3 regions of the Streptomyces sp. AM25 genome follow, and region 3 is predicted to be linked to each of the others. Evidence: riboswitches for the same ligand, from Rfam matches in the RefSeq annotation. Region 3 holds a riboswitch; each other region holds the start of a gene.
What was found. Region 3 has a riboswitch for cobalamin ahead of nicT (Nickel transporter NicT). Riboswitches for the same ligand answer to the same signal wherever they lie in the genome.

Region 1: it holds a riboswitch for cobalamin, as region 3 does, so the genes downstream of both, ACLHRZ_RS13700 (SCO2321 family membrane protein) here and nicT (Nickel transporter NicT) in region 3, are expected to answer to the same signal.
Region 2: it holds a riboswitch for cobalamin, as region 3 does, so the genes downstream of both, nicT (Nickel transporter NicT) here and nicT (Nickel transporter NicT) in region 3, are expected to answer to the same signal.

The regions. Positions count from the first base shown of each region.
Region 1 is NZ_JBKIWN010000009.1:217,050-220,058, reverse strand. Features, by position in the region: gene ACLHRZ_RS13705 (aldehyde dehydrogenase) at 1-590, opposite strand, end outside; cobalamin riboswitch at 708-854, shown strand; gene ACLHRZ_RS13700 (SCO2321 family membrane protein) at 981-2,231, shown strand; gene ACLHRZ_RS13695 (SCO2322 family protein) at 2,231-2,866, shown strand; gene ACLHRZ_RS13690 (CbiQ family ECF transporter T component) at 2,883-3,009, shown strand, end outside.
Region 2 is NZ_JBKIWN010000005.1:194,998-198,006, forward strand. Features, by position in the region: gene ACLHRZ_RS08375 (enoyl-CoA hydratase) at 1-501, shown strand, start outside; gene ACLHRZ_RS08380 (ArsR/SmtB family transcription factor) at 488-850, opposite strand; cobalamin riboswitch at 931-1,107, shown strand; gene nicT (Nickel transporter NicT) at 1,140-2,270, shown strand; gene ACLHRZ_RS08390 (TetR/AcrR family transcriptional regulator) at 2,379-2,987, opposite strand.
Region 3 is NZ_JBKIWN010000003.1:221,801-224,809, forward strand. Features, by position in the region: gene ACLHRZ_RS04990 (APC family permease) at 1-1,330, opposite strand, end outside; cobalamin riboswitch at 1,488-1,707, shown strand; gene nicT (Nickel transporter NicT) at 1,739-2,854, shown strand; gene ACLHRZ_RS05000 (NAD-dependent epimerase/dehydratase family protein) at 2,908-3,009, shown strand, end outside.

The DNA.
Region 1 (3,009 bases), on a different contig from region 3:
TCGGCGGCGATCTCCGCGAGGAGGTACGCGTCCAGCGGGGTCTCGGGCGACGGCTTGAGGATCACCGAGCAGCCGGCCAGCAGGGCGGGCGCCAGCTTCGTGGCCGCGGTGAACTGCGGCACGTTCCAGGGCACCACGGCCGCCACGACGCCGACCGGCTCGCGCCGCACGAGCAGCGGGCCGAGCGCGCCGGGCCGGCGCTCCTCGTAGGGGAAGCCGCGGGCGACGGAGACGGCGCAGTCCCAGACCATCACCGCGCCGAGCGCCTGCGCGAGGACGCCCCAGGAGTAGGGGGAGCCGTTCTGCGCGGAGATGACGCGGGCGAACTCCTCGTGCCGGGCGGCGATCGCGTCCTTGATACGGGTGACGACGGCGATCCGCTCGTCCGGCGGCAGGCCCGCCCAGACCCCGGAGTCGAAGGCGGTGCGGGCCGCGGCCACGGCCCGGTCCACGTCCGCGGGCGCGGCGTGCGGCACGCGCCCGATAACCTCCTCGGTGTGCGGCGAGACGACGTCGAGCACGGCGTCCGTCGCCGGGGCGGCCATGGTGCCGCCGATGAAGAGCTGTCCGTGCTCGACGATTCCGGTCATCTGTGAGCCCCTTCACGTCCGATGCATCTGACGTTCCATCAGATGGGGATAGCAGCTCCCCGTGGCACGGGCAATGGACGGGCCACGTGTGTGCGGTACGTAACCGCCCCGCCACGCATGCGAGCGTCCGGTTAAGGTGTCCGGGACAACTTCATCCCACCTCGGAACGGGGGAAGCCGGTGCGAATCCGGCGCTGACCCGCAACCGTGAGCAGGGCCCGGACCCTGCGAGCCGGAGCACCCGTACCGAGGCGGAACAGGCTCACCCGTCGAGGTATGCGGGGCCGGGCCGGTGCCCCGCGCTCCGCCGCGGCGGCCGCCGCGCGGCTGCGTACGTCCTCCCGAACAGACGGGTACAGACACGTACAGACACCGAGAGGCACCGACCCCCATGGCCCCCTCCTTCGCCGTCCACGCGCGCCGCGGCGCCACGGCCCTGGCCACCGCCGCCGTGCTGGGCGCCGCCGCAGCGCCCGCGGCCTTCGCCGACGGCTCCCCGTCCCCGGCGGCCCCGGGGCTGTACGGCGCCAAGGACCCCAAGTTCGACGGTGTCTTCCGGCAGTCGCTCGCCTTCGTCGCCCAGCACGCGACGGGCGTCTCCCCGGCCCCCGCGGCCGTGGACTGGCTGGCGGGCCAGCAGTGCTCCGACGGCGGCTTCGCCGGCTTCCGGGCCGACACCGGCAAGGCCTGCGACCCCAAGGCCGGCGAGTTCACGGACGCGACCTCCGCCGCCGTGCAGGGCCTGACCGCCGTGGGCGGCCGGGACGCGGCCGTGCAGAAGGGCCTCGGCTGGCTCAAGGAGCACCAGAACGAGGACGGCGGCTGGGGCATGACCCCCGGCGCCGCCAGCGATGCCAACTCCACCTCCATCGCGGTCGGCGCCTTCGCCGCCGCCGGCCAGGACCCGGCGAAGGCCGCGGCCAAGGGCGGCAGGAGCCCGTACGACGCGCTGCTGTCGTTCCAGCTCGGCTGCGACAAGAAGGAGGACGAGCGCGGCGCGTTCGCCTACATGCCGCAGAAGGGCGAGCTGCAGGCCAACGACCTCGCCTCGACCGCCGCCGCCCTGGCCGCCCTCGGCAAGGGCTTCGGGGCCGGTGCGCCGGAGAAGGGCGACAAGCCCGCCAAGCCGCTGGACTGCGCGGGCGACGACAGCGCGAAGCCCAAGGACGCGGCCGCGGCGGCCGACGCCGTCGCCGGGTACCTGGCCAAGAAGCTGGACGCGAACGGCGGGCAGCTGAAGTCCTCGATGCCGGGCGCCCCGGAGGGCCCCGACTTCGGCGCCACCGCCGACGCCGTCATCGCCCTCGCCGCGGGCGGGCACCGCGAGGCGGCCGGCAAGCCGCTGACGTGGCTGCAGTCCAAGGACAGCAAGACCGCCGAGTGGGCCGCGGGCGACCCGGGCCGGCTCGCCAAGCTGATCCTCGCCGCACACACCGCGGGCGCCGACCCGCGCTCCTTCGGCGGCACGGACCTGGTGCAGCAGCTGGGCGCCACGGGCCCGAAGGCGGAGCAGCCGGCGGCGAAGGAGGAGAAGAAGGACGGCGGCAGCGACTCGAACCGCTGGTGGATCCTCGGCGCCGCCTTCATCGCCAGCGTCGGTGTCGGCATCCTCCTCAGCGGCCGCATGAAGAAGAAGCAGTAATGCGCAAGGTGTGTGCGCTGCTGGCCGCCGGGATGCTCGCCGTGCTCGGCGCGGCGCCCGCGCAGGCGGCCGGCTACCGCTACTGGTCGTTCTGGCAGGCGGCGGACGGCGGCAAGGACTGGACGTACGCCACGCAGGGCCCGGCCACCGCACGCCCCGGCGACGGGGAGACGATCGGCTTCCGCTTCGCCGTCAGCGAGGACTCCGCACAGGCGGCGAAGCCGCGGGGCGCGGCCGACTTCGCGGCGGTGTGCGGATCCACGGCGGCGAAGGACGGCAGCAAGCGGGTGGCCGTCGTCCTCGACTTCGGCACGGCCGCGGACGCCCCCGCGGGCGCCACCCCGCCGGCCGCGCGCAGCGCGTGCGCCCAGGTCGGTTCGGATGCCAGTGCCGGCGAGGCGCTGGCCGCGGTGGCGAAGCCGCTGCGCTACAACTCCTCGGCGCTGCTGTGCGCGATCGCCGGGTACCCGGAGTCGGGCTGCGGCGAGCAGGTGAGCGGCGGAAGCAGGACGTCCGCAGCGCCGGAGAAGAAGAAGGACGACGGCGGACCCTCCGCCGGACTGGTCGCGGGCATCGCGGCCGTGGCCGTCCTCGGCGCAGCCGCCGCCTGGCAGGCCCGCCGCCGGCGCGGGTGAGGAACAGACGGCGCGGATGAGGAACAGCGGCGCACTGCACGCCGGCGCATGGTGGATCTGGGCCCTGGGGCTGGCGGCCGCGGCATCGCGGACGACCAACCCCCTGCTCCTCGGCCTGCTCGTCGGCGTCGCGGGCTATGTGG
Region 2 (3,009 bases), on a different contig from region 3:
CAGGTCCGCACCCCCACGATCGCGGCCGTCTCCGGCTACGCGCTGGGCGGCGGCTGCGAACTCGCCATGCTCTGCGACATCCTCCTCGCCTCCGACACCGCCGTCTTCGGCCAGCCCGAGATCAAACTCGGCGTCATCCCCGGCATCGGCGGCTCCCAGCGACTGACCCGCGCCGTGGGCAAGGCCAAGGCCATGGAGCTGTGCCTGACGGGCCGCACCATGGATGCCGAGGAGGCGGAACGGGCGGGCCTGGTGTCCCGGATCGTCCCGGCCGACGACCTGCTCGCCGAGGCCCTGGCGGTCGCCGAGACCGTGGCGGGTATGTCCGCACCGGTCGCCATGATGGCCAAGGAGGCCGTCAACCGCGCCTTCGAGACCACCCTCACGGAAGGCGTGCGCTTCGAACGCCGCCTGTTCCACGCGGTGTTCGCCACAGCGGACCAGAAGGAGGGCATGACGGCCTTCGTGGAGAAACGCTCACCGGGCTTCACCCATCGCTGAACGTGGAGAGACGGCCGAGGAGTCCGGCGATCTCCTGATCGCAGAGACGGTAACGGACGATGCGGCCGTCCTTCTCGGCCACCACGGCACCGGCGGCACGCAGCAGACGCAGCGACTGGGACACGGCGGTGTCCCTGATGCCGGTGGCGAGGGCGAGGTCGGAGACGGCGATGGGCCCGGCCCGGTGCACGGCGAGCAGCAGGGCCAGCCGCCCGGGGTCAGAGAGCAGGGCGAACCGCTCCGACCAGGCGCGGACCCGTGCGAGGTCGCCGATGCCCTCGATGGCGTCGCAGACCGTGTGCTCGTCGATCGCGCTCCGGTGCGCACGCTCCGCGGGGATCAGATGCATGATCTCAGCCTTGCCCATTGCTGGGCAGAAAATCGATACCTGCATACCTTCGCAGTCTTGCAGGCGATGGTTCTCGGCCAATACCGTTTTTGCGCCGTGGTGTTCGGGAAGACCGGTGCGATGCCGGAGCGGCCCTCGCCACTGTGATCGGGAAGCCGGCGCACCAGCGGAAGGCCACGGGGCACCTCGCCCTGGAAGGCCGGTGCGGCAGCGTTCGACCCGTCAGCCAGGAGACCGGCCACGGCACCGCTCGACGACCATCCACGAGGTGCTGGAGAGGCTGCCCGAGATGACTCCGCCCCACAACCCTCCCCCGACCGCTGCCGAGGCCGTGGCCCTCCCCGCCACCCCGGTCCTCCGATGGGAACGCAAGGACTGGATACGCACCGGCGGCCTGATGGCCGTGATCGCCGCCCTCCACGTCGTCGCCTTCGGAATCCTGGTGGCCATGGTCGCCCCGCACCACTACACCGTCGGCAAGCAGGTGTTCGGCCTCGGCCTCGGCGTGACCGCCTACACCCTGGGCATGCGGCACGCCTTCGACGCCGACCACATCGCCGCCATCGACAACACCACCCGCAAGCTGATGGCCGACGGCAAACGTCCGATATCGGTGGGCTTCTGGTTCGCCCTCGGCCACTCCACCATCATCGTCGTCCTCGCCGCCCTCATCTCCGTCGGGGCCAAGGTCGCCGGCACGCTCACCAACGACAACTCCAGTGCCCACCAGACCCTCGGCGTGGTCAGCACCACGGTCTCCGGCGGTTTCCTCTACCTCATCGCCGCGCTCAACCTGATCTCCCTGGCAGGCATCCACCGCGTCTTCAAGGCCATGCGCGCCGGGCAGTTCGACGAATCCGAGCTGGAGAAGCACCTCGGCAACCGCGGGTTCCTCAACCGCATCCTCGGCCGCCTCACGCGCTCCATCACCCGTCCCGGCCAGATGTACCCGGTGGGCCTGCTGTTCGGCATCGGCTTCGACACAGCCACCGAAGTCACCCTGATGGTGATGGCGGGCAGCGGCGCCGCAGCCGGGCTGCCCTGGTACGCGATCCTGTGCCTGCCGCTGCTGTTCGCCGCCGGCATGAGCCTCTTCGACACCCTCGACGGCACGTTCATGAACTTCGCCTACCACTGGGCATTCTCCAACCCCGTCCGCAAGGTCTACTACAACCTCACCATCACCGGACTGTCGATCGCCGTCGCCTTCCTCATCGGCACCATCGAACTCATCGGCGTCCTGCACGACCAGCTCGCGCTCAACGACCCGGTCACCGACTGGATCTCCGGCATCGACCTCAACAACGTCGGCTTCATCATCGTCGGACTCTTCGTCGCAGTATGGGCCTGCGCCCTGGGCTACTGGCGCCTGGCCAGGGTCGAACGCCGCTGGCAACACCGACCGCCGACAGCACCCTGACACGACGCCGCGCACCCGGCACACACCTCACCGCAGCGCCCCTGGCGGACCGGACCGGCACCGAGTCCGCCACAGACACCGGATACACCGGAGACGGCTCGGCCGCTGTCAGCGGTCGGCGGCCGAGCCCCGGTGAGCAGGGGCGCCGAGGACCGTGGCGGTGAACTTCGCCAGTTGCTCCCGCAGTTCCTCGCGGGGCACCCCCCTGCAGCCGACCAGGTATTCGACGAGGTCGGCCCGGGTGGCGGCGAGCAGGGCGTGGGCGGCGAAGTCGCTGTCGGCCGGCCCCAGGACCTGCTCCAGCAACTCCCGGAGCAGGGTGTGCCACCGCTCGTACTGCTTCGTCGCGTACGGGCTGTCGGCGCCGGTCTTTTCCAGGGCGAGGGCGAGGTGGCGGTTGTCGAGCTTGAAGCACAGCACGGCATCGAGCAGGGCCGGCACCCGCGCCAGGGGCGGGGTGGCGGGCCCCAGGGGTGGCGGGCCCTGTTCGGTCGCGGTACTGACCGGTTCGAGGCGGGCTTCGTACAGCGCACGGATCAGCCCGGTGCGGTCACCGAAGGCGCGGAAGAGGGTGGCCTTGCCGACCCCGGCCGCGGCCGCGATGTCGGCCATGGTGACGCTGTCGGGGCTCTGGCACTGGGCGAACAGCACATCGGCGGCCGCAAAGACGGCTGCCCTGTTGCGCACGGCGTCCTTGCGCGGTCTGCGCTCGGTCACGTGACTCCTCCCTTGACGATAC
Region 3 (3,009 bases):
ACTCGATGGGGTGCCGCCCCGGGGAACTGCGGTCCGCGTAGCCGTAGATGACGATCCAGCCCGCCGCCGCGACCACGCTGGGCAGCGGGTAGAGCCACATCCGGTACGGCCGCCGCAGGCCCGGCTGGCGGTGCCGCAGCACGGTGGCGGCCAGCACCTGGGACAGTGCCTGGACGATCACCATGACGGTGGTCAGCAGCTGGATCAGCGTGTTGAGGTCGGTGTGACGCCCGATCAGGAAGCCGATCGCGCCGATGACCCCCATCGTCACCAGCGGCAGCACCGGGAAGCGGTGCCGCGGGTGCAGGGTGCCGAAGGGGCGGAAGAAGACCTTCTCCCGCGCGGCGTCGTAGGGCACCCGGGAGCCGCCCAGCAGCCCCGTGAAGACCGAGGCGAAGGCGGTGACGAGGATCAGCACGGTGACGACGTCCGCGGCGCGCCTGCCCCACGTCCGCTCCAGCACCGCCGAGGCCACGGAGGAGCCGGCCGTGGAGTTCGGGTCCAGCATCTCGTGCCAGTCGACGACCCCGAGGGTGCCGATCTGCAGCAGCAGATAGACCGCCATGATGCCGAAGATGGACCAGACGATGGCACGCGGCAGGGTGCGCCCGGGGTTCTTGATCTCGGCGCCCATGTACGCGGCCGTGTTGTAGCCGCCGTAGTCGTAGATGCCGATCGTCAGGCCCGCGGCGAAGCCCAGCCAGAAGTGGTTGGTCGTCACGGCGAAGGCGTGGGCGGGGTAGGTGAAGGCGAGGTGGGGGCTGAAGTGGGTGAAGGCCGCGATGATGACGAGGATGATGGAGGCGAGCATCACCCCCCACAGCACGGCGGTGATCCGCGCGATGTTCTCCACCCGCCGCCACAGCAGCGCGACGACCACCGCGAGGAACACCAGCCCGGTGACGTCCCCTTGGGTCTGCGTCATCCCGGGCCACAGGTAACCGAGGTACTGCACGAAGCCGATGACGCCCGTGGCCATCGCGAGCGGGATGAAGAGCATCGCCGTCCAGACGAACAGGAACGGCATCAGCTTGCCGGTGCGGTACTGGTAGGCCTGCCGCAGATACACGTAACTGCCGCCCGCGCCCGGCAGGGAGGCCCCCAGCTCGGCCCAGATCAGCCCGTCGGCGAGGGCCAGCACGGCGCCCGCGACGAAGCCGATGACGGCCTGCGGGCCGCCGAAGGCCGTGACCATGAGCGGAATGGTGACGAAGGGCCCTATCCCGCACATCTGGCTCATGTTGATGGCCGTCGCCTGGAACAGCCCGATGCGGCGCTCGAAGCCGGGCTCCGGTACGCCGGGTTTGCGGTCTCTGTCTTCTGCTGCCATGGCGGTCAGCCCTCTCTCGTCGCCCACTGCTGCACTCGTAGCACCGGCCTGCGTGACCGTCCATCACATGCGGACCCCGGCACAGAAGTGTCGGTACCCGTTCCGCTGCATGGGCATGGCAATTGCCACATCTTTGCCTCCGCCTGAGGTCAGGGCGTTAGGGTGGCCCGGCCGTGGTGTTCGGGAAGACCGGTGGCGGGCCTTTGTGGCCCCATTCCGGAGCGGCCCTCGCCACTGTGATCGGGGAGCTTCCGCCCTTTTCCGTACGTCCCTTGCGGGGCGCGCGGTGCCACTGGCCGCATCCGGCGGCCGGGAAGGCAGGGGCGGGCGCGTACGGACCCGTAAGCCAGGAGACCGGCCACGGCATCTCACGAACTGATCCACGAGGTGCTGGAGCGTGACCCGCAGATGACTCTGCCCACCACAGAGACCCCCCGCAGTACACCGCCGTCCTTCCAATGGCGCCGCCAGGACACCGTGCGCACCGCCGGCCTGCTGGCCGTCCTAGCCGCACTGCACGTCATAGCCTTCGGCGTGCTCCTCCTGCTCGTCGTCCCCAACCACTACACCGTGGGTTCCAAGGTCTACGGCGTCGGGCTCGGCATCACCGCCTACACCCTCGGCATGCGGCACGCGTTCGACGCGGACCACATCGCCGCCATCGACAACACCACCCGCAAGCTGATGGCGGACGGCAAGCGTCCGGTCTCGGTCGGGTTCTGGTTCGCGCTCGGCCACTCCAGCGTGGTCGTCATCATGGCCGCCCTGGTCGCCGGGGGCACGCACCTGGCCGGGACGCTGATGAACGAGAACTCCACCACCCACCAGACGCTCGGTGTCGTCGGCACCACCGTCTCCGGCGGCTTCCTCTACCTCATCGCCGCCCTCAACCTCGTCGCCCTCGCAGGCATCCTGCGCATCTTCCGCGCCATGCGCGAGGGCCGCTACGACGAGGCCGAGCTGGAACAGCAACTGGACTCGCGCGGCTTCATGAACCGCATCCTCGGCCGCTTCACGCGCTCCATCACCCGCCCCGGCCAGATGTACCCGCTGGGCTTCCTCTTCGGCCTCGGCTTCGACACCGCCACCGAGGTCACCCTGATGGTGATGGCGGGCAGCGGCGCCGCCGCCGGCCTGCCCTGGTACGCCATCGTGTGCCTGCCGCTGCTGTTCGCGGCCGGCATGAGCCTGTTCGACACGCTCGACGGCACGTTCATGAACTTCGCCTACCAGTGGGCGTTCTCCAACCCCGTCCGCAAGGTCTACTACAACCTCACCATCACCGGACTGTCGATCGCCGTCGCCTTCCTCATCGGCACCATCGAACTCGTCGGCGTCCTGCACGAGAAGCTCGACCTGAACGACGCGGTCACGGGCTGGATCTCGGGTCTCGACCTCGACAACGTCGGTTTCGTCATCGTCGGCCTGTTCGTGGTGGTGTGGGCCATCGCCCTCGCGTACTGGCGCTTCGGCAAGGTCGAACAGCGCTGGGCGGCGCGGAGTACGGGTCTTACGGACCTGTGACGGAGCGCCCCTGAACGGTGCGCGGCCGGTGAAGTGCCTCTAGCGTCGGGGCCATGCGTGTACTCGTCACCGGAGGCGCGGGCTTCATCGGCTCGCACATCGTCAGTGCCCTCACCGCCCGTGGGCACGAGCCCGTCGTCATGGACACCGGGCTC